2 linked regions of the Phenylobacterium montanum genome follow. Each later gene encodes a partner of the first gene's protein in a complex. Links are inferred from orthologs where the notes say so. Each region holds a gene or a part of one and is shown in the gene's direction. Other genes may lie near its edges.

Region 1 (11,327 bases):
CAGCTCCTCCGGCGGCACAACCCGGTTGACCAGGCCCCAGGCGCAGGCGGTTTCGGCGTCGAGGAAGTTGCCGGATAGCGACAGCTCCTTGGCGCGATAGATCCCGATCGCCCGCGACAGCTTCTGCGACAGGCCCCAGCCCGGGGTGATGCCGACCCGGGCATGGGTGTCGGCGAAGCGGGCGCGGGTTGAGGCGATCAGCACGTCACAGGCCAGGGCCACCTCGAAGCCGCCGGTGATCGCCACGCCGTTGATCGCCCCGATCACCGGCTTGGAAAAGCCCTCGATCGCCTTGACCGGATTGGCGACCGCCTCGGTGGCGTTGGCGGCGCCAAGGCCGCCTGGATCCGAACCCAGCTCCTTCAGGTCGAGGCCGGCGGTGAAGGCCCTGTCGCCCGCGCCGGTGAGGATCGCCACCCGCACCTCCGGGTCCTTCTCCAGCGCCACGAACGCCTCGGCAAGGGCTGCGCGCAGGGCCTTGGACATGGCGTTCATGGCCTCGGGCCGGTTCAGGGTGACGACGGCGACGCCGTCCGACTTTTCGACCAGCAACATCGGTTGGGGCTCCTCCAGGCTCGTTTCGGGCATGGCTGCGCCCCCCGGCGGAAGTCAAGCGGCTTTCCCGCGCGCCCCGCCTGAGGTAAGCCCACGCCGCGCCGCGTTTGCGCGCCACCTTCAGGGGAAGCTCATGACCGAGATCGTCGACATCGTCGCCCGCGAAATCCTGGACAGCCGCGGCAATCCGACCGTGGAAGTGGATGTGACGCTGGACGACGGCGCCTTCGGCCGCGCGGCGGTCCCCTCGGGCGCCTCCACCGGCGCTCACGAGGCGGTGGAGAAGCGCGACGGCGACAAGTCCCGCTATGGCGGCAAGGGCGTCCTGCAGGCGGTGGCCGCGGTCAATGGCGAGATCTTCGACGCCCTGTCCGGCCTGGACGCCGAGGACCAGCGCCGGCTGGACAACCTGCTGATCGAGCTCGACGGCACGCCGAACAAGAGCCGCCTGGGCGCCAACGCCATCCTGGGCGTCTCGCTGGCGGCGGCTAAGGCCTCGGCCATCTCCAAGGATCTGCCGCTCTACCGCTATGTGGGCGGCGTCTCGGCCCGCGTGCTGCCGACCCCGATGATGAACATCATCAACGGCGGCGCCCATGCCGACAATCCGATCGACATCCAGGAATTCATGATCCTGCCCACGGGCGCGGACAGCTTCTCAGACGGCCTGCGCATGGGCGCGGAGATCTTCCACGCCCTGAAGAGCGCGCTGAAGGCCGCCGGCCACAACACCAATGTCGGCGACGAGGGCGGCTTCGCCCCCAACCTGGCCTCAGCCGAGGCGGCGCTGGAGTTCATCGTCAAGGCGGGCGAGGGCGCCGGCTATAAGGCCGGCAAGGACTTCCAGCTGGGCCTGGACGTGGCCTCGACCGAGTTCTTCAAGGACGGCCGCTATCACTTGGAAGGCGAGGGCAAGACCCTCGATCAGGCCGGCATGGTCGACTACCTGGCCGGCCTTGTGGCCAAGTTCCCGATCGTGACCATCGAGGACGGCTGCGCCGAGGACGATTTCGAGGGCTGGAAGCTGCTGACCGACAAGCTGGGCGGCAAGATCCAGCTGGTCGGCGACGACCTGTTCGTCACCAACCCCGCTCGCCTGTCGGACGGCATCGGCCGGGGCCTCGCCAATTCGATCCTAGTCAAGGTCAACCAGATCGGCACCTTGTCCGAGACCCTGGACGCGGTCGATATGGCCCATCGCGCCGGCTACACCGCGGTGATGTCGCACCGCTCGGGCGAGACCGAGGACGCGACCATCGCCGACCTCGCGGTCGCCACCAACTGCGGCCAGATCAAGACCGGCTCCCTGGCCCGCTCGGACCGCACCGCCAAGTACAACCAACTGCTGCGCATCGAGCAGGAACTGGGCGACCAGGCGGTCTATGCCGGGGCCAAGGCCCTCAAAGCGCGCTGATCGGAAGCGGGCGCTGGGCTACTGTCCCAGCGCCCAGTCCACCGCCGCCAGGGCGTGCAGGGTGGTGGTGTCGAAGAGGGGGACCGTGCTGTCCTCCGGCTTCACCAGCAGCATGATCTCGGTGCAGCCCAGGATCACCGCCTGGGCGCCGCGCTGGACCAGCCGGGCGATCACCTCGCGATAGAGCGCGCGCGAGTCCTCGCGGACGATCCCGGCGATCAGCTCATGATAGATGACCCGATGGACGACCGCCCGGTCGTCGTCATCAGGGACCAGCACCTCAAGCCCGTGCTCTCTTGCCAGCCGGCCCTTGTAGAAGTCCTGCTCCATGGTGAAGGCGGTGCCCAGAAGGCCGACGCGGGTCAGGCCGGCGGCCCGGATCGCCGCCGCGGTGGGATCGGCGATATGCAGCAGGGGGATGCCGGTCGCCGCAGCCACCTCGTCGGCCATGCGGTGCATGGTGTTGGTGCAGATGACGATCAGGCCGGCGCCGCCGCGCTCGAGCCGTTGCGCCGCCTCGATCATCATCCCGGTCAGGCGATCCCATGCGCCGGCGTGCTGCAGGGCCTCGATCTCGGCGAAGTCGAAAGTCCACATCAGGCTGCGCGCCGAATGGGCCTCGCCTAGCCGCCGCCGGGCTTCCTGGTTGATGATGCGGTAGTACTCCGCCGAGCTTTCCCAGCTCATGCCGCCGATCAGGCCGATGACGCGGTCGCCCGGCCGCATCGGCTCAATACCCGCCGGAGATGACATCGAAGATCAGGCCCGTGCCCATCGCCACGAGGACGAAGTCGTCGCCCTCGTGCACCCAGTAGTAGCCACGCGGCGGCCGGCGCAGGTGGTAGCGGCCGAAGTCGCTGACCACCGCCCCGCGATAGGCGGGCGGCAGGACCTGGCCGCGTCGCCAGCGGCCGTAGGCCGCGCCCGGGGGGGCATAGCGTGGCGAGCCATAGCCAGGGACGGCATAGGGGCGCGCGCCATAGCCCGGCGGACCATAGGCGGGCGGGCGGTAGCCGGGATAGGTGGGATAGGCGCCGCCGGGGGGGTAGTATTGCGGCCGGGCGGGCTGATAGGTCGGTTGGCCCCGGCCGCCGTAGGGCGGAACATAGTAGCCGCCGCGCTCTGGGTCGCGACCGCCCGGCGGGGCGTATTCCTGACGCCCGCGCGGCGCTTCGCGCTGTTGCTGCTGCTGTTGGTGCTGGCCGCCCCGCTCGCGATCGCCGTGATCGCCATGCTCGGCGCGCGCGGCGATCGGCGCCGTCAGGGCCAGGAGCGCGATCGCGGCAAGGCGAACCCACGATTTCAAGATCCTGCCTCCTTTCCGCCGATCTTCGCCGGGCACCCTGCCGCGTTGCGGGTGAACCGAGGCTGAACGATCGAACTCCAAGCCTACATAGCCCGTCGCGGCCCGGGCGGCGATCCCTGGCCAGGAGGTCGGATCATTCGCACACTGCACACTTGCTGGGCGTCGATGCGACAACTTGTCTTAAAGAAGTATTCGCGAGCCCAGGTGCGACCAAAGTGCGCATGTGGCCAGGTTAAGAATGGCTAACGGACGCCTTAATCATATTTTCAACTACGAGGACGCCTAATGCTCTCGAGGGCGAGAAAACCGCTCCGGACACCGGGCGGCCCGCTCCCCTCATCGAATTTGAGGGAGCTGACAAAATGTACGTTGAGCAAACGCCGCCGGCCATTGTTGGTCTGCCGCTGCCGAAGGCCGATTCCACCGGGGACGAGCTGTTCCGGATGGGCCTTCTCTATTCCACCGGCCAAGGGGGCGCGCCCCTGGACTACGTCTCCGCGCACATGCTGTTCAACCTGGCCGCCATGCGCGGTTCGGTCGAGGCCAAGGTCTACCGCAAGGAGATCAGCCAGGAGATGGATCCGATGGACGTGGCCGAAGCCCAGCGCGCCGCGCGCGAATGGCTGTCCCACGGCTGATCTGATCTCGGCGCGGGCTGCGACAGGCGCCCGCGCGCCGACCCCGAACTGATTTGCTGTCTTATTTCGCGACCGTGCCTGCCAGATAGGTCGGGCCGACGGTGTAGTTGAAGCCGAACTGCACCGGGTTGATGTCGCGGAAGTACTGCTGGACGAAGATCCCCGCCTCGGCGATCCGCGTGCGGGGAACATAGACCACGTCGAACCGTCGCAGCGGCACAACGTCCGTCAGCCCCGGATCGCTCACACCCCGCATCAGGTTCGCGGTCCGCATCATCGCCTGGCCGTTGGGCCCGCGGCGGATGATCACCACCTCGGTCCGCTTCGCCGCGGTCTTGAAGCCACCGGCCATGATCACCGCCTGCAGCGCATTGATGTCGCCGGGCATGTCGTAGACGCCGGGCTTGTCGACCTCTCCGCCAACAAACACCTTCAGGGGCGCCGCCTTGACCGAGACGGTCACCATGGGCTGCAAAAGCTGGCTGGCGTAGGCGCGGTCCAGGATGTTCTCGACATCACCAAGGGTGCGGTCGGCCACCTCGACCGGCGGCAGGAGCGCCAGGCTGATGCGGCCGTCGGGCTGCACCGTAACCGTCTTGGAAAGCTCCGGAGCGGAGGGAACCGTGACCTCGACCTCGTCGCCGGGATAGAGCCGATAGGGCGGCTCGGCCGTGCTCCAGGTGGCGTAGGCGATGTTCGGGAAGTTCGCCGAAGGATGCGGCGAAGTGGCGAACACGTCCGGCCGCGCCTTCTCGACCGTGTCGCAGGCGGCCAGCGTGCAGGCGGCGACGCCGGCTGCGAGACCGAGCAGGCGAGGGCGATGGAAGCGATTGAAAGCCATGGCGAAGGCGAGCTTCGGATCCTCTTGGACACTGAAGCCAGTGTTAAGGAGAAGGGGTAATTTCCGGTTAAGGGCGGTCGCCAAAGTCATCGGTTCATGGGCTCGCCCGGCCATCGAGCCTTCCCCGAAGCCCGGTCAGACCGAGGACTGCCAGGCCGGCGAACCCGGCCCCGGCGAGGAAGGTGGCCGAAGGGCCGACGTGTTGCCACAGTTCGCCGGCGAGCGAACTCGACGCTATGACCGCGAGGCCGGTGGCGAGGTTGAAGACGCCGAAGCCCGTGCCGCGCAACCGCGCCGGGGCCGTGTCTGCGATGAGGGCTGAGAACAGACCCTGGGACAGGCCCATGTGCGCACCCCATAGCCCCGCGCCCACAATGAGGCCTAGCGGCGAGCGGAAGCCGGCGATGACGAGATCAGCGAGGACAAGGACGACGAGGCCGCCGGCCAGCACCTGCCAGCGAGGCCTCCGATCCGACAGGCGGCCGGCTGGCGCCGCAATCAGGGCATAGACCAGGCTCATCGCCGCCATCACGATCGGCGCCTGCGCCGCAGCCAGCCCGACATCGATCGCCCGCAGAATCAGGAAGGCCTCGCTGAACCGGGCGAAGGTCATGATCACGCCGAGGATCAGCACCGCCCAGAAGGCGCGGCCCATGCCGGCGACTTCGGCCAGGCGGATCGGCGTGCGCGCCGGCCCGGAGCTCTCGCGCTCTGGCTCCTTGACGCCGAAGACTAGCAGCAACACGCAGATGATCGCCGGCGCCACGGCCCATCCGAGCACCTTGCGAATGTCGGCCAGGGCCAGCATCAGGCCCATCGCCGCGAGCGGGCCGGCGACTGCGCCGACGGTGTCGAGCGCCTGGCGCACGCCATAGGCGGCCCCTCGCAGCGCGCTGGGCGTTATGTCGGCGACAAGGGCGTCTCGCGGCGCCCCGCGCAGCCCCTTACCCACCCGGTCCGCCAGGCGCGCCGCCAGGACCGCGCTCCAGGTTTGGGCGAGGGGAAAGACCGGTTTCGTCAGCGCCGCCAGCCCATAGCCGGCCACCGCCAGCCACTTGCGATGGCCCAGGCGATCGGAGAGCCAGCCCGAGAAGACCTTGGTGACCGAGGTCGCCCCCTCCGCCATGCCTTCGATCACGCCCAGCAGCGCCGCGCTGGCGCCCAGAGTCGAGACCATGAAGATCGGAAGGAGCGCATGGATCATCTCGGACGACAGGTCCATGAACATCGAGACGAAGCCGAGCGTCCAGACGGCGCGCGGTATCGCGCGCCAGCCCGCGATGCCGGTGATGGGCGGGGCGCGATCGGAAGACCCGTCCCGGGCGGATTCCGTTTCTTCGGTCATCTGGTGCGGCCGCCTTGAGTCGTCACGCGCTGAAGCCGGCGGCCAAGCTTGAGCCGTTCGATCGCCGTCCCCGTGGACCCTACCGGCTCGGCCCTGGGGGCGCGACAGGTGTTTCGATCAGGGCCGATGCGGGCCGCCGCCTTTCGCCGGTATGGGTAACCAGAGCTTAATCGCAGCAGGCCAACCTTCCCGGCCGAGCCTATACTGCCTGGAATCGCATGACCTCCGCCGCCTGGCCATCGCAGACGCCCTATGCCGCGCCTCCGCGCGCAGGCGATGCCGTGCGGGTGCGGGTCCGCTACGACGCCGCCGACATAGCCGCGCTTCTGTGGCGCGAGTGGCCGCTGATGCTGACTGTGTTCCTGGGCCTCGCAGTCCTGGGCGTCGGCTTCGCCCTGACGCTGAAGACCGCCTATCCGGCGCAGTCCAGCATCCTGGTCCGGCTTGGCCAGGAATATGTCTACCAACCCTCGGTCGGCGACGCCGCCCGCGGCGCGGTGCCGGAAAACGACCAGGTGGTGCAGTCCGAGGTCGAGATCCTGTCGAGTCCGCAGCTGAAGCAGCTGGTGATCGGCCGCATCGGCCTGGCCACGCTCTATCCGAGCCTGGCCAGGGCGGCGAATTCCTCCGAGCCCGGCGCCCGCCAGGAGGCGATCGACAAGGCCGTTGGGGCGATGCAGAAGTCGCTGAAGATCGACACCGCGCCCGGCGCGCCTGTGGTCCGTCTCAGCTTCACCCACACCGACCCCGCGGTGGCGGCCCAGACCCTGAACACCCTGGTCGACCTCTATGTCGGCTACCGCCGCACGGTGCTCCTGGATCAGACCCAGCCGCTGGAGGACCAGCGCCGCACCTTCGAGGCGCGGCTGGCCCAGGCCGATGAGGCCTATGAGAACTTCCTCGGCAGCAACAATATCGGCGACTTCGAAGCGGAAAAGGCTTCGCTGGCCCAGCTTCAGGCCAGCCTGCAGCAGCAGAAGTTCGCCGCCGACGCGTCCTTGAAGGAAAAGCAGGGCCGGCTCGCCGCCCTCAGCGCCCAGGTGGGCCAGGTCGCGCCCGAGGTCGGGCTCTATCACGACCTCGATCACCAGGCGCAGGACAAGCTGACCGAGCTGAAGGTCCAGCGCGGCGCCCTGCTCAGCCGCTATCGCCCCGACGCCCAGCCGGTGCGGGACCTGGACAACCAGATCGCCGCCCTGGAGAAGGGGATCGGCGACGGCAGCCTGCAGGGCGAGGGCGCACGCCGCATGGGCGTGAATCCCGTCTATCAGACCGTGCAGGCGGACCGGCTGCAGATGGCCGCCGAGGTCGCCGCCCTGCAGCAGTCGTCCCGCGTCCTGGCGCAGCAGATCGAGCAGGTCACCGAGCGCCAGCTGCGCCTGGCCCAGCTGGAGCCGCAGTATCAGGACCTGTCGCGCGACCGCGACGTCCTGCAGAGCAATGTCCGCGACTTCACCGTCAAGGAGCAGCAGAGCCAGGCCGCCGCCGCCATCGCCCGGCAGAGCAACGACAATATCAGCATCGTCCAGCGGGCTACCCCGCCGGTGCAAGGCAAGAGCCTCAAGCGCCCGGTGATGCTGCTGGCGATCCTGATGGCCGCGTTCACCGCGGTCTGCGCCGGCCTCGTGCGGGTATTCCTGCGCCCGGGCCTTCCCTCGGCCGCCTCGGCCTCCAGGACCCTCGACCTACCGATCCTCGCCACCGCTGCGGCCAAGTGACCCTTGCGGGGAGCTGGGGACCGATATGCTAGAAACTGAGTTTCTCCGCGTGCGGCGATTCGAGTGATGGTGGATCTGACGTCTGAGATGGCCCAGCTCTGGGCCTCGCTGGGGCCGCCGCCCCCCGGACCGGCGCGGGTGATCCAGTTCATCGGCGCCCGCAGCGGGGAGGGGACCTCGACGGTCGCGCGAGAGTTCGCCCGTTTCGCCGCCGAGCGAACCCGCCGGGCGGTCTGGCTAGTGGACCTCGACTTCGCGGACTCCGGCCAGTACCGCGCCATCGCCGCCGAGCCGGAGCGCTTCGGCCCGTTGGGCGCCGCCGCCGCTGCTTCGCCGGACGGCTCCTGCTTCTTCACCGTCCAGCCGCCGGCGCGCGACGCCGAGGGCCGGGTCGTCGCCGACAGCCGCTATCTGGTCGCCCATCCGGTCGGCGGCTCCAAGCTTTGGGTGACCCGGTTCCGGCGCGAGCTGTTGCAGGCCGGGCAGGGCGTCGGGGTCGTCCAGGCGCCCGACTACTGGAACGCCCTGCGGCGCAACGCCGAACTGGTGGTGGTCGATGCTCCGGCTCTCGACCGGGCCCAGACCGGGCCGCTGGTGGCGCCGTTCATGGATTTCTCGGTCCTGGTGCTGGCCGAGGGCGGCGCGGAGGCCGGGGATGCGCTCGCCCTGAAGGCGGCGATCGAGGGCGCCGGCGGGCGCTGCGCCGGCATCGTCTTCAACCGCGTCAGCCTGCAGCCGCCCGGCTTCCTGAAGGCGGTGCTGAGATGACCTCGCCAGCCGTGGCCTGGCCGCCGCCGCAGGAAGCGGGCCTGCGCGCCGAGCCGCAGCCGCGATGGCGCACGGTGCTGGCCTTCGGCCTCTCGGTGCTGGTGCTGCTGACCTACAGCGGCGCCTGGGTCTCGCCCCTGATCGGCGAGCAGACCGATCCGGCCAGCTCGAACCTCGTGCGCAACCTCTATTTCCCGGCCTATGGCGCGACCATCGCGCTGGCGGCCCTGTGCTGGCGCGACGTGCTCAGGGTCCTGCTGCGCGAGCCGTTCCTGATCCTGCTGCTCTGCGTCGCCGCAGCCTCGACCGCCTGGTCGGTCGAACCGGACCAGACCCAAAGGCGGGTGATCGCCCTGGCCTTCACCACGCTCAGCGGGGTGGTGCTGGGCGCCCGATGGCGCTGGGCGCGGCTGGCGGAGGTGCTAGCGACCGCCTTCGCGATCCTGGCTTTGGCCTCATTGATTGCAGGCCTTTTCATCCCCTCGGTCGGACGCATGGCGGTGCTGTTCCCCGGCGCCTGGCGCGGCCTTTGGGACGAGAAGAACACGTTCGGCGCGGTGATGACCTTCGCCGTCCTGTTCTTCGGCGCTGCAGCGCTGTTCGCGCCGCGGCGCGCCCTGCTCTGGGGACTGATGGCCGCGGTCGGCCTCGCCCTGATCCTGCTGTCGACTTCTAAGACCTCGTTGCTGGCCCTGTTCCTGGGGCTCGGCATGATGGGGTTCGTGCTTCTGGCCCGGCGCGGCGGCGCGGTGACAGTGGTCGCTGTCTACGGCGCGGTGCTGCTGGCGGTCACCCTGGGCGCAGCGCTGTGGCTGGCGCCGGACGTATTCCTGGCCCTGCTGGGCAAGGACGCCACACTGACCGGCCGCACGAGGATCTGGGCCGGCATCATGCGCCAGATTCGCCTGAGGCCCGTGCTGGGCTATGGCTATGGCGCGGTGTGGAACGAGACCGGCAATTGGGGGCCGCTGGCCAAGATCACCAAGGAGGCCGGCTTCGTCGCTCACCACGCGCACAACAGCTGGCTGGAGCAATGGCTGGGCCTGGGCCTCGTCGGCCTCTGGACCTGGGCGGCCTACTACTGCATGGCGCTGGGGCGAGCGGTCTGGGCGGTGTTCACCAGCCGCGGCGCGCTTCTCGCCTTCCCGTTCCTGATGGTCTACAGCCTGATCAGCCTCAGCGAGAGCGTGGCGGTGGTCTATAACGACCTGCGCTGGGTGCTGTTCGTCTGCCTGGCGGCGCGGCTGGCCTTGCCGCAGAGCGGGCCCGAAGCCGAATCCCGGCCCTGAAAACGAAAAAGGCCCCGTGGGGGGCCTTGTCGTTTGAAGAACGCCACGGCGGGCCGGGCCCACCGCGACGCTCGACAATGTCAGCGAAGTGGCCGACGTCTCAGCTAAGGGTTTGATCCTTAACGGAGTTTACCAGCGACTCCGCGTGATGACATTGAGACACTGGATCACCTCCTTTCAGCTGTTGAACAGGGACTCCGAATCTAGGCCTCGACTCGGCGTCTTTAAAGCCCAATCGGCGGTCGAAGTGACGCAGGCGGGAATTTTGCGCGAATATTGGAATGCGTCGGCTGGGGGTTACGCGGGCCGCGGCAGGGGCTAAAAGGAGCGCCGAATTGCCATCTGAGAAGAAGTGAGCCATGGCCGCCGATCCCGAAAACACCCTGATCCTGACCCTCGACACCGGCCCGGTGGTGATCGACCTGCGTCCTGACCTAGCGCCGGGCCATGTCGAGCGCATCAAGGAGCTGGCCCGCGAAGGCTTCTATGATGGCGTGGTGTTCCATCGGGTGATCCCCGGCTTCATGGCCCAGGGCGGTGATCCGACCGGGACCGGCCGCGGCGGCTCCGACAAGCCGGACCTCAAGGCGGAGTTCTCCAAGGAGCCGCACCTGCGCGGGGTGTGCTCCATGGCCCGCACCAACGACCCGCACTCGGCCAACAGCCAGTTCTTCATCTGCTTCGACGACGCCACCTTCCTGGACAACCAGTACACGGTCTGGGGCGTGGTCAGCCAAGGCATGGAGAACGTCGACGCCCTGCCCAAGGGCGAGCCGCCGCGCACCCCAGGCAAGATCGTCACCGCCCGGGTGGCGTCGGACGTCTAGCCGCCGTCTTGCTGGTCTCCGACTTCGATTTCGAGCTGCCTGACGACCGCATCGCGCTGAGGCCCGCCGAGCCGAGGGACAGCGCGCGGTTGCTCGTGGTGCGGCCGGGGGACGGGCTGGAAGATCGCATCGTCCGCGATCTGCCGGACTTCCTGCGCCCCGGCGACGCCCTGGTGTTCAACGACACCAAGGTGATCCCGGCTAGGCTGAACGGAACGCGCGAGCGCGACGGCTCGGTGGTAGCGGTCGAGGCGACCCTGCATCAGCGCAAGGCGCCGCATCGTTGGACCGCCTTCATGAAGCCGGGCAAGCGGCTGAAGGTCGGCGATCGGGTGCGGTTCGGCGAGACCAGCGACCGCGCCTGTTTCCTGGGCGCGCTGGACGCGACGGTGGAGGCCAAGGGCGAGGGCGGCGAGGTCACTCTGGCCTTCGACCTCTCGGGCCCCGATCTCGACATGGCCATAGCCGAGCGGGGCGAGATGCCCCTGCCGCCCTATATCGCCGCCAAGCGCGGCGAGGACGAGCGCGACCGGGCCGACTACCAGACCGTCTACGCCCGGCTGGATGGCTCGGTGGCGGCTCCCACCGCCGGCCTGCACTTCACGCCGGGGCTGATGGCGGCGTTG
Region 2 (11,639 bases), 5.1 Mb from region 1 along the record:
CCATAGGCGTTCGGGCCCTTGATCTGCAGGGTCGCCGACTTGATGCCGGCCTGCTCGCCCGGGGTCTCTTCGATCAGCTCCACGCTCATGCCATGAGCGTTGGCCCAGCGGGTGTACATGCGCAGCAGCATGCCGGCCCAGTCGCAGGACTCGGTGCCGCCGGCGCCGGAATTGATTTCCAGATAGGCGTCGTTGGCGTCGGCCTCGCCGGAGAGCAGGGCCTCGAGTTCGGCCCGGGCGCCCCGCTCCTTCAGCGCCGCCAACTGGGCGCGGGCGTCGTTCAAGAGCTCCTCGTCGCCCTCGGCGTCGGCCAGTTCGGCATATTCCAGGGCCTCGGCCAGGCCCTTTTCCAGGCTCTTGACCGCATCCACCTGGGTCGCCAGGCGGGTGCGCTCGCGCATCAAGGCCTGGGCCTCGCTGGGGCGGTCCCAAAGGGTCGGGTCCTCGACCCGGGCGTTCAGCTCATCGAGCTTTCTTAGCGCAGGTTCCCAGTCAAAGACGCCTCCTGAGCAGTCCGACGGACTGCTCGATGTCGGCCGCAGAGGCCTCGACATCCGCTCTCATGTGCTTCTCCTAAGCAGGGCGCGCCTGATAGCCCCTCCGCCCCTCGGGTTCAATAGAGCCCAGTCAGGTCCGCCGGCGGCTTCTTCTGTGGCGGCTTCTGTGGCGGCGGGGCGCCGGCGGGGGCGGCGCCGACGGGTTGGCCGTTCGGCGGCAGGGGCGCACCGGGCAGGACGCCTTCCAGCGCGTCCACGGGTCTGGGCTTGGGCTCGGTGCCTGGGCGATAGGCCTCGCGGATGCCGGTGGCGTAGGAGAACTTCACGTTCGGCGGCGGGCGGAAGTCGTGCACCGGGGTGTCCTTCAGCGCCGTCTGCATGAAGTCGATGAAGATCGGCACCGCGTCCACCGCCCCGGTTTCGTTATTGCCCAACGAGCGGTTGTCGTCGAAGCCGACGAACACGCCGACCACGATGTCGGGCGAGAAGCCGACGAACCAGGCGCTGCGGAAGTCGTTGGTGGTGCCGGTCTTGCCGCCGATCGGCCGGCCGAGGCTGGAGGCCTGGTAGGCCGTGCCCCGCTGGACCACGCCCTGCAGCATGGTGGTGATCTGATAGGCGGTGACCGGGTCCATGATCTGGTCGCCGGCCGGGGGCACGCGGGGCGATTCGTCGCCGTTGAAGGCGGCCTGGCACCTTGGGCACTCGCGCTGGTCGGCGTTCAGCACGGGCTTGCCTTGCGCGTCCTCGACCACCTCGATCAGGTGCGGGTTAATCCTGCGCCCGCCGTTGACGAAGGCGGAATAGGCGGCGGTCATCTTAAAGGGGGTAGTCTCGCCGGCGCCCAGGGCCATGGCCAGCACCGGGTCCATCTGGTTGACCACCCCGGCCCGCTTGGCCATGTCGACGATCTTGGGCATGCCGACGCCCATGGCCAGGCGCACGGTCATGGTGTTCAGCGACAGCTCCAGGCCTCGCCGCAGCGGCAGCATGCCGCGATAGCCCTTTTCGAAATTCTCCGGCGACCAGACCTCGCCCGCCTTGGCGCCGGGCAGCGAAATCGGCCCGTCCAGCACCTGGCTTGCGGGCGTGTAGCCGTTCTCAAGCGCGGTCGCGTAGACGAAGGGCTTGAACGAGGAGCCCGGCTGGCGGTTGGCCTGGGTGGCGCGGTTGAAGTTGGAGAGCGAGAAGCTGTAGCCGCCGACCATGGCCAGGGTCCGGCCCGACCAGGGATCTATCGCCACCAGCGCCCCGTTCACCAGCGGCACCTGACGCAGGTTGTAGAGGCCGGGCGAGGTCGCCGAGGGCTCGACGAAGACCAGGTCGCCCTTCTTCAGCGGCTTGGCGCTGGCGCGCTCCCAGACGACGTCAGCGCTCTCCAGCACCCCGCGCCCGCCGCCGTCGGCCTGCTCGACCCTGACGGCGCCCTCGGCGGATTCCACTCGGGCCGCGCGCCAGGCGCGACGCTCGGACGGCGGGGTGGAGGCCAGGGCCTGCTTCTGCCAGCCATCCTCGACCTCCGCATGGCCCCAGGCCCCGCGCCAACCGTGCCGGCGATCGTAGTTTTCCAGCCCCTTCATCAGCGCCACGCGGGCGGCGGTCTGCAGCTTGGGATCGAGGGTGGTGCGCATGTAGTAGCCGCCCTCGTCCAGCTTCTTGCCGAAGGTGGCCACACCCCGTTCGCGGACCTCTTCGACGAAGTAGTCGGCGTCGTGGTACTTGGCGCGGATCGGCGCCGACTGGACCACCAGGTCCTCCTTCATCGCCGCCTCAGCCTGGGCGCGGGTGACGAAGCCTAGGTCGGCCATTTCGCCGAGGATGAAGTTGCGCCGGGCGATCGCCTTGGCCTTGTTGCGCACCGGATGGTAATTGTCCGGCCCCTTGGGCAGGGCGGCCAGGTAGGCGCACTGGGCCAGGTCCAGCTCCGACAGCGGCTTGCCGAAATAGTTGTAGGCCGCCGCGACCACCCCGTAGGAGTGATAGCCCAGCCAGATCTCGTTCAGATAGAGCTCGAGGATGTGCTGCTTGCTCATCGACTCCTCGATGCGGTTGGCGAGGATCGCCTCCTTCATCTTGCGGCCGATGGTGGCCTCGTTGCCCAAGAGCACGTTCTTGGCCACCTGCTGGGTGATGGTCGAGCCGCCCTCCAGCCGCTTGCCGTGGCTGGCGTTGACCACGTCCTTGGTCATGGCGCGCAAGAGGCCCATCGGGTCGACGCCGCCGTGCTTGAAGAAGTTGTGGTCCTCGGCGGCCAGGAAGGCGTTCACCACCTGGGTCGGGATCTGGTCGTAGGAGACGAAGATCCGCCGCTCTTTGGAGTATTCTCCGATCAGGGTGCCGTCCCAGGCATAGACCCGCGTCGCCGTGGGCGGGCGATAGTCGGCGAGGTCCGCCGCATCGGGCATGTCGTGGAACAGCCAGGCGGCATAGATGGCCAGCGAGAACCCGGCCAAGGCGATCACGCTGAGGACGACCACGCCGACCGTCGCGATCCATCGCTGACCAAGATTCAACGCCGAAGCCTCCACGGACTGCCCGCCCGCCTTCGATCACGCTCTAGCGCGTGTCGAGGCGATCGCAAAGCCCGGTTGGCTTCGTGAGGTTGCAGGCCGCAGCGCGCCCCCTCCACCACCGCGCTGTCGCGCGGCGGTCCCCCTCCCCCGTGTCGCTTCGCGAAACAAGGGGGGAGAAGCGGGGTTGAGACGCCCTCTCCTCCCCTGCGTAGCGAAGCGCAGCGGGGGAGGGGGACCGCGAAGCGGTGGAGGGGGCGAGCCGGCTGCTCAGCTTGCGGTTCAGTCTAAGGAGGCAGAGCCCTACCGCGACGCGACCTTGGTCTGGCGCTCGAAATAGTCGTCGATGGCGTCGCCGACGGCGTTCATGAACTTCTGCCGCTGGCCCTGGCTCTTCAGGCGCGTCTCGTCGTCGGGATTTGTGATGAAGCCCATCTCGAGCAGCACCGCCGGCACGTCGGGGGCCAGCAGCACCATGAAGCCGGCGTCTCGGTGGCTGTGCTCCAAGAGCGGCACCCGGTCGCTGACATGGCTGAGCAGGTTCTCGGCGAAGGCGGCCGAGCGGTTGCGGGTCGAGCGCTGCGTCAGGTCCAGGAGGATCTGGTTCACCGCCCGGTCGTGGCCCGGCAGGTTGACGTTGATGAACCAGTCGTTGCGGCCGATGACATTCTTGACCACCCGGTCCGAGCCCTTGTCCGACAGGGTGTAGACGGTGGCGCCGCGCATGTCGGCGTTGGAGCCGGAATCGGAGTGCAGCGAGATGAACAGGTCCGCGTCGGCCCGGCGGGCGATCTGAACCCGGTTCTCCAGCGGCACGAACACGTCGCTGTCGCGGGTCATCACCACCTTGTAGTGGCCGCCCTTCTCCAGCCGCGCCTTCAGCGCCTTGGCCGCGGCCAGGTTGACGTCCTTTTCCTGGCTGTCGGCGCCTTCCGCGCCGGGATCCTTACCGCCATGACCGGCGTCGATGACGACGATCTTCTTCAGGTGCAGCGGCCGCGCCTCGGTCACCTGGGTGAACACGGCCGGCTTGACCTCAGCCTGGGGCTGAACGGTGGTCGCCACCGCCGCGGTGAGCTTGGCCGGCGCAGTCGCCGAGGCCGGCGCATCGGCGGCGGCCAGGTCGATCACATAGCGATAGACGGTCACGCCATCGGAGGGCGGCAGAAGGAAGCGGCGCTTGATCTGGGCCGGGTGGCTGAGTTGCAGGCTGAGCCTGGTCCCGCCGGCGGCGTTCTCGGCCGACCAGGCCCCTATGAGGCCCAGGCCATGGCCCTGAGGCTGGGAATCGGCGCCGACCTTGGCGAGATTGACCACGACCATGTGATCGGCGGCGCCGTCATCGATCACCTGGCCCTTGGTCGGGGCGTCGAGCTCGATGACGATGCGGGTCTCCTGCTGATTGCCGCCGAGGCGAACCTGCAGCACGCCCTTGGAGGCGGTCTCGCCGTGGGAAGAGCCGGCCAGAAGCGCGCACGCGCCCAGGGCGAGCGCGCAGACGCCCGTCCCTCGCGCCGACCCGACCAAGGCTTTCGCCTGAGCGCGCATCCCAACTCCGAACACTGCAAGGCCTCGCTACTAAGGCCCCACTATCCATTAACCAGAGTGCACAAATGGTTAAGCACGAACCGGGCGCGACGATCCAGCCCAGCTTCGCATCGGCCGCCGCCGTAGCGCCTTCGCGCGCCGCTTTCTTTTTTCTCCCGCTTGTTGCAAACTTGTCTTGCGCTTGGGACGCCCCACATCGGGCGAGATCCGCGCAAGGCCGCATCGGCCGCGCCGTTTTTGGCGGGACCGAGGCGCCGACCCCGCTCCGCGCCACCCGGCGCGTCAAGGATTAAACCTCATGGGCAGCGTCGCTCACGACCGCTCAAAGCTGATGGTTCGACGCGTCTTTTTTGACGCGACGGGCCCGCTTGCGCGCGCCCTCATGCACATCCGGCCCCCGGCGTTCTTCGCCGGCGCGCGCCGTGGAGATTATTTGAATGTCGAAGAGAATGTTGATCGACGCCGTCCATGCCGAGGAAACTCGCGTGGCGGTGGTGGACGGTTCGCGGGTTGAAGATTTCGATTTCGAAAGCCAGGCCAAGAAGCAGCTTCGGGGAAACATCTATCTGGCGAAGGTGACGCGGGTCGAACCGAGCCTGCAGGCCGCCTTCATCGAATATGGTGGCAACCGCCACGGCTTCCTCGCCTTCAACGAGATCCATCCGGACTACTACCAGATCCCCCTGGCCGACCGCGAAGCGCTGATGCGCGAAGAGGCCGAGGCGGACGACGAGCCGCCGCCGCGCTCGCACAACGGTGACGAGGACCATGGCGAGGACGATGACGACGACGACGTGATGAGCGACGAGCTCGCGCGCCGCAATCGCCGCCTGATGCGCCGCTACAAGATCCAGGAAGTGATCAAGCGCCGCCAGATCATGCTGGTGCAGGTGGTCAAGGAAGAGCGCGGCAACAAGGGCGCGGCGCTGACCACCTATCTGTCGCTGGCCGGCCGCTACGGCGTTCTGATGCCCAACACCGCCCGCGGCGGCGGCATCAGCCGCAAGATCACCACCGCCACAGACCGCAAGCGGCTGAAGAGCGTGGTGCAGAGCCTGGACGTGCCGCAGGGCATGGGCCTGATCGTGCGCACCGCCGGGGCCAAGCGCACCAAGGCCGAGCTGAAGCGCGACTACGAATACCTGATGCGCCTGTGGGAGAATATCCGCGAGCGCACCCTGCACTCGATCGCCCCGGCCCTGATCTACGAGGAAGAAGACCTCGTGAAGCGGGCCATCCGCGACATGTTCGACAAGGACCTGGAGGGGATCTGGGTCGAGGGCGAGGAAGGCTACCGCGAGGCGCGCGACTTCATGCGCATGATCATGCCCTCGCAGGCCAAGAAGATCATCGCCTATCGCGATCCGACTCCGCTGTTCGTCCAGGCCAAGATCGAGGACCACCTGGCCCAGATCTACACCCCGGTGGTGCCGCTGAAGTCCGGCGGCTATCTGGTGATCAACCAGACAGAAGCCCTGGTGGCGATCGACGTCAACTCGGGCCGCTCGACCCGCGAGCGCAACATCGAGGCCACGGCGCTGAAGACCAATGTCGAGGCGGCCGAGGAAGCCGCCCGGCAACTGCGCCTGCGCGACCTGGCCGGCCTGATCGTGATCGACTTCATCGACATGGATGAGGCCAAGAACAACCGCACCGTCGAGAAGGTGCTGAAGGACGCGCTGAAGGACGACCGGGCGCGGGTGCAGATGGGCAAGATCTCCGGCTTCGGCCTGATGGAGATCAGCCGCCAGCGCCGCCGCACCGGCATCCTGGAAGGCACCACCCACGTCTGCGAACACTGCGCCGGGGTCGGCCGCATCCGCTCGACCGAGTCCAGCGCCCTGGCCGCCCTGCGCGCGGTGGAGCTGGAGGCGGTGCGCGGCGGGGCTGGCGCCGTCACCCTGCGCACCTCGCGCGCGGTCGGGCTCTACATCCTCAATGAGAAGCGCGCCTTCCTCGAGCGCCTGCGCCAGACCAAAGGCCTGAATGTGACCGTGGTGGTCGAGGACAACCTGGCCCACGCCGAGCACGCCATCGAGCGCACCGAGAGCCGCGAGTTCGAGGCGCCCGAGGCGCCCTCGCGCCGCCCGGCCTTCTCGCCCGAGCCCACTGAGGCCGAGGCGGACGACTTCATCGTCGAGGAAGACGAGGACGAGGAAGAGGAAGAGGACGAAGAGGTCGAGGCCGACGGCGAGCGCGAAGAACGTCGCCCGGTCCGCGCCGAGGCCGAGGGCGAAGGCGGTTCGCGCGGCCGCAGCCGCCGCCGCCGCCGCCGTGGCGGACGCCGCGACGAGACGGATCGCCCGGCTCGTGCGGCCGAGGCTGTCGAGGAAGAGGCCGTAGGCGAAGCGGACGACGAGGGTGATGGCGAAGGCCGCGGGCGCGGCCGCCGTCGCCGCGGACGGCGCGGCGGGCGGCGCATGCGCGAAGAGGTGCGGCGCGACGATCCCTACGCCTGGTCGCGCCCGCGCGTGCCCGACGGCGATCCCTACATCTGGATGGATCCCGGCCAGCCGCCGGCCCCGCGTCCGGCTCCCGTCGCCGAAGCGCCCGCTCGCGCCCCTGCCCCGGCGCCCGAGCCGGTCGTCGCTGCTGTGGCGGCCCAGCCGGTGATCGAAGCGCCGCCGGAGGACATCTGGGTCGAGCTGCCTGCCCCCGAAGAGGCGCCGGCCAAGAAGCCCAAGGCCCGCCGCTCGCGCGCCAAGAAGGCGGCCGAGCCGGTCGCCGAGGTCGCGGCCAGCCTGGACGGCCCCGGCGAGATTCCGGTGCTGGAGGCCGCCGCACCGCACGTCGAGCCGGAGGCGATCGAACCGGTTCCGGTGCAGCCGGCCGTCGCGATCGAGCCCGAGCCGGTCCCTGAGCCCGTCGTCGTGACCCCGGCGCCGGCGCCCGAACCGGTGCTGGCGGCCGTGGCGGACGCGGCGGAGATCTCGAGCCCGCCGGCCAAGCCCAAGCGGGGCTGGTGGCGTCGAGGTTGAGCCCCGGCGCGTTAGCTGGCATGAGATCAGGACGGAGCATGGCGCGGGGGCGCATCGGAGTTTCGGAGCCTCTGGCATGAAGAGCCGCGCCCCTCGTCTCCCCCGCCGCCGGCGTTCGCCCATCGGCGCGGCGGCCAGCGTCCTGGCGCTGGCCGCGGGCCTGGCGGCTCCGGTCGCGCCGGCCTTCGCCCAGGACGGTCCCCTGTCCCTGATCCGCGACACCGAGATCGAGGCGATCCTGCACCAGGACGCCGATCCCCTGTTCGTGGCCGCGGGCCTGGACCCCAAGGTGGTGCAGATCCACATCGTCGGCGACAAGGACCTGAACGCCTTCGTCGCCGGCGGCCAGAACATGTTCATAAACACCGGCCTGATCGTGCGGGCCAAGAACCCCAACGAGCTGATCGGAGTCATGGCGCACGAGACCGGCCACATGGCCGGCGGGCACCTGGCCAATTCCGACATCGCCGGCAAGCAGGCCCTGGCCACCTTCCTTTTGACCATGGGCCTGGCCGTGGCCGCGGCGGCGGGCGGCGCGCCGGATGCGGCGGGCGCGCTGATCTACAGCTCGGACTATTTCGCCACCCTGACCATCCTCAGCTACACCCGCGAGCAGGAGGCCCGGGCCGACCAGGCGGCGATCACCTATCTGGAGAGGGCCGGGGAATCCCCCAAGGGCCTCGTCGATTTCTTCGACAACTTCCGCTACGAGGAAGTGTTTTCGGGCGCCAAGCGCTACCCCTTCTTCCAGAGCCACCCGATCAGCTCGGAGCGTATCGAGGCCCTGCGCGTGCGCGCCCAGCAGCAGGCGCACTATGGCGTGACCGACGCGCCTGAGGCCCTGGCCCAGCACGCCATCATGGTCGCCAAGCTGAAGGCCTTCACCAACCTGCCGCAGCAGACCTTCATCGACTATCCTGAGAGCGACACCAGCTATCCCGCCCGCTACGCCCGCGCGATCGCCTATTATCGCGACCTGCAGACCGACAAGGCGGTCAAGCTGACCGACGCGCTGCTGGCCGAGCAGCCGGAGAACCCCTACCTGTGGGAGCTGAAGGGCCAGACCCTGTTCGAGGCCGGCCGGGCCAAGCAGGCCGAGCCCGCCCACCGCAAGTCGGTGGAGCTGAAGCCCGACGCGCCGCTGCTGCACATGAACCTGGGCCAAACGCTCCTGGCCGAGGACGATCCCAAGAAGCTGGACGAGGCGATCGGCGAGATCCGCAAGTCGCTGTTCGTCGAATCCGACAACCCCTTTGGCTGGCTCCTCTTGTCCCAGGCCTATGACCGCAAGGGCGAGCCCGGCATGGCGCGGCTGGCGGCGGCGGAGGAGGAGTTCTCCCTGGGCCAGGCCTCCGAGGCCAAGGGCTTCGCCATGCGCGCGCGCATGCAGCTGCCCAAGAACAGCCCCGAATGGCGCCGGGCCACCGACATCGTGCTGGTGTCCAAGCCCAGCAAGGCCGACCTGCAGGCCCTGGCCCGCGAAGGCGGCGTCGGCGGGTAGCTTTTAGATTCTGACATCGAGGCCGGGCCACACCGGCCGCCCGGAGACCGATTTACATGAAATTCCTGCGCCTTCCGCTCGCCGTCGCCGTCTTTGCGGCCGCGCTCAGCGGCTGCAGCCGCGCCGACGACGCCTTCGACGCCAAGGTCCACGCCTATCTTCTGGCCCACCCCGAGGTGATCCAGGAGGCGATGCAGAAGCTGCAGGAGAAGCAGGAGGCCCAGGCCGTGGCCAAGGCCAAGGTGGCCATCGCCGCGAACCGCAAGGCCATCGAGCAGGACCCGCGCGACTTCGTCGCCAATCCGAACGGCAAGGTCACCCTGACCGAGTTCTACGACTATCGCTGCCCGCACTGCGTCAACATCGCGCCGGGCGTACTGAACCTGATCAAGGCCAACCCGGACCTGCGGGTCGTGTTCAAAGAGTTCCCGATCTTCGGCGCGGCCTCCGAGCGCGCCGCGGCCGGGGCCGTGCTGGTCAAGCAGTCGGGCGGCGACTATCTGGGCGTCTATCACGACTTCATGACCACCCGCCCGCTGGACGAGGCGGCCGTCGACCGGATCCTGAAGGCCCACGGGACCGACCCGGCCCGCCTGGACGACGCCCTGGTCCGCGCCGCCGCCGACCGCCAGCTGGCCGACGTGCGCAACCTGGCCATCTCGCTCGACATCGACGGCACCCCGGCCTTCATCATCGGCGACACGCTGATCCCCGGCGAGGACCTGGACGCGGTCAAGGCCGCGATCGCCAAGGCGCGGGCGAAGGGGTGAACCCTCGCCTGCAGATTTGACGCGCATCAAACCCGGCGCCGCCGTCGCCGGCTAGGTTGCCCGCACGCGCAGCAGGGGAGAGCTGATGGCCGCCGCGCCGTTCTGGACCCAGACGCCCGAGGCGGCGGCGCAGGCGCTGGGCTGTGGCGTCACGGGCCTGGGCTCGGCCGAGGCCGCCGCGCGGCTGGCCAGGTGGGGTCCCAACAGCGACGCCAGGCGGCGACGCGCCGGGCTGGTCCTGACCATCGCCCGCCGGCTGCTGGACCCCATGTGCCTCTTGCTGCTGGCCGCCGCGGGGATATCCGCCGCCACCGGGGACAATCCGAGCGCGGTGATCATCCTGTTCATCCTCGCCGCCTCGGTGACCCTGGACACCGTGCAGGAGCGCGGCGCGACCCGCACCGCCGAGGCGCTGGAGAAGTCGGTGGCGGTGAAGGCCGAGGTCAGGCGCGACGGCGCCTTTGTCCCCCTGGACCCGACCCTGATCGTCCCCGGCGACGTATTCCGGGTCGATGTGGGCGACATCGTGCCCGCCGACGGCCTGATCCTCGAGTGCCAGCTCTGCACCCTCAACGAGGCGGCGCTGACCGGCGAGCCCTATGGCGTGGCCAAGGCGCCCGGCGTGACCCAGGCCGAGAGCCCCGCCGAGGCCACCAACGCCCTGTTCCGCGGGGCGGTGGTCCAGGCCGGCTCGGCCACGGCCCTGGCGGTCGGCACCGGGGCCAATACCCTGTTCGGCGCGGCGGCCAGCGCGCTCGACGCCCCGGCCGAGACCTCGCCATTCGAGCGCGACCTGCGCCAGCTGGGCCTTTTGATCGCGCGGGCGGCGGCGGTGCTGGTGATGGGGGTCCTGACGGTCAACGTCGCCTTCGGCCGGCCCCTGGTCGAGTCGCTGATGTTCTCGGTGGCCCTGGCGGTGGGGCTGACGCCCGAGCTCTTGCCCATGATCACCACCGTCACCCTGTCGCGCGGGGCGGTGCTGATGGCGCGCAAGAAGGTGATCGTCAAGCGGCTGGCGGCGATCCACGACCTGGGCGCCATGACCGTCCTGTGCACCGACAAGACCGGCACCCTGACCTCGGCCAGGATCGAGCTGGCCGGCTCGCTGTCACCGGCCGGCGAGCCGGACGAGCGCCCCGCGGTGCTGGCGGCCATCGCCGCCCGCCTGGGGGGCGACAAGGGATCGCTGGACCAGGCCCTGGTCGCGGCCAAACCGGATGCCGGCGAGGGCTACAGCTGCCGGGCGCAGTCGCCGTTCGACTACCAGCGGCGCATGGGCGCGGCCCTGGTCGAGGGGCCGGGCGGGCTGCTGCTGGTGGTCAAGGGGGCGCCCGAGGCGGTGCTGGCCGCCTGCGTGGGCGCCGGCGGCGCGCGGCTGGGGCCTGAGGATCGCCAGGCGGTGCTGGCCAAGGTGCAGGAGCTGGCCGGCCAGGGGCTGAGGGCCATCGCCATCGCCTCGCGCCCCTGGAGCGGCGCGGTGCGCCCACTCACCCCCGACGACGAGGCGGATCTGGCGTTCGAGGGCCTGTGCCTGTTCGCCGACCCGCCCAAGGAGACGGCGCCGGCGGCGGTGGCCCGCCTGGCCCAGGCCGGGGTGCGGGTGGTGGTGCTGTCCGGCGACGAGCCCCTGGTGGTGGCGCGGCTGGCCCGGACCGTGGGCCTGCGCGCCGAGCGGGTGATCAAGGGCGCGGACCTGGAGCAGCTGAGCACCGAGGCCCTGCGCAGCCTGGTGCTGAGCACCGACGCCTTCGGCCGCCTCTCGCCGACCCAGAAGGTTCGCGTCGTCCGCGCCCTGCAGGCGGCCGGCGAGGTGGTGGGGTTCCTGGGCGACGGGG

The links.
Region 2: the proteins of eno (region 1) and KCG34_RS24480 are in contact, whole or in part, in a solved structure (PDB 2FYM), measured with the Escherichia coli proteins. The link is inferred for Phenylobacterium montanum from one-to-one orthologs.

The regions. Positions count from the first base shown.
Region 1 is NZ_CP073078.1:247,647-258,973, forward strand. Bases 1-2,828 are described here. They hold eno (phosphopyruvate hydratase), read left to right. Parts: upstream 1-688; coding sequence 689-1,969; downstream 1,970-2,828. Other genes in these bases: KCG34_RS01245 (enoyl-CoA hydratase), read right to left, coding at 1-588; KCG34_RS01255 (aspartate/glutamate racemase family protein), read right to left, coding at 1,988-2,695; KCG34_RS01260 (RcnB family protein), read right to left, coding at 2,700-2,828. In the rest of the region: more of KCG34_RS01260, read right to left, coding at 2,829-3,275; KCG34_RS01265 (sel1 repeat family protein), read left to right, coding at 3,638-3,913; KCG34_RS01270 (polysaccharide biosynthesis/export family protein), read right to left, coding at 3,975-4,754; KCG34_RS01275 (MFS transporter), read right to left, coding at 4,849-6,099; KCG34_RS01280 (GumC family protein), read left to right, coding at 6,318-7,817; KCG34_RS01285 (P-loop NTPase family protein), read left to right, coding at 7,884-8,585; KCG34_RS01290 (O-antigen ligase family protein), read left to right, coding at 8,582-9,874; KCG34_RS01295 (peptidylprolyl isomerase), read left to right, coding at 10,234-10,701; tRNA preQ1(34) S-adenosylmethionine ribosyltransferase-isomerase QueA, read left to right, coding at 10,710-11,327. UniProt on the Escherichia coli protein: Catalyzes the reversible conversion of 2-phosphoglycerate (2-PG) into phosphoenolpyruvate (PEP). It is essential for the degradation of carbohydrates via glycolysis.
Region 2 is NZ_CP073078.1:5,340,402-5,352,040, reverse strand. The notes cover bases 4,623-7,762. They hold KCG34_RS24480 (Rne/Rng family ribonuclease), read left to right. Parts: upstream 4,623-4,992; coding sequence 4,993-7,533; downstream 7,534-7,762. Other genes in these bases: KCG34_RS24475 (M48 family metalloprotease), read left to right, coding at 7,610-7,762. In the rest of the region: KCG34_RS24490 (penicillin-binding protein 1A), read right to left, coding at 614-3,010; KCG34_RS24485 (N-acetylmuramoyl-L-alanine amidase family protein), read right to left, coding at 3,311-4,555; more of KCG34_RS24475, read left to right, coding at 7,763-9,034; KCG34_RS24470 (DsbA family protein), read left to right, coding at 9,091-9,804; mgtA (magnesium-translocating P-type ATPase), read left to right, coding at 9,890-11,639. UniProt on the Escherichia coli protein: Endoribonuclease that plays a central role in RNA processing and decay. Required for the maturation of 5S and 16S rRNAs and the majority of tRNAs. Also involved in the degradation of most mRNAs.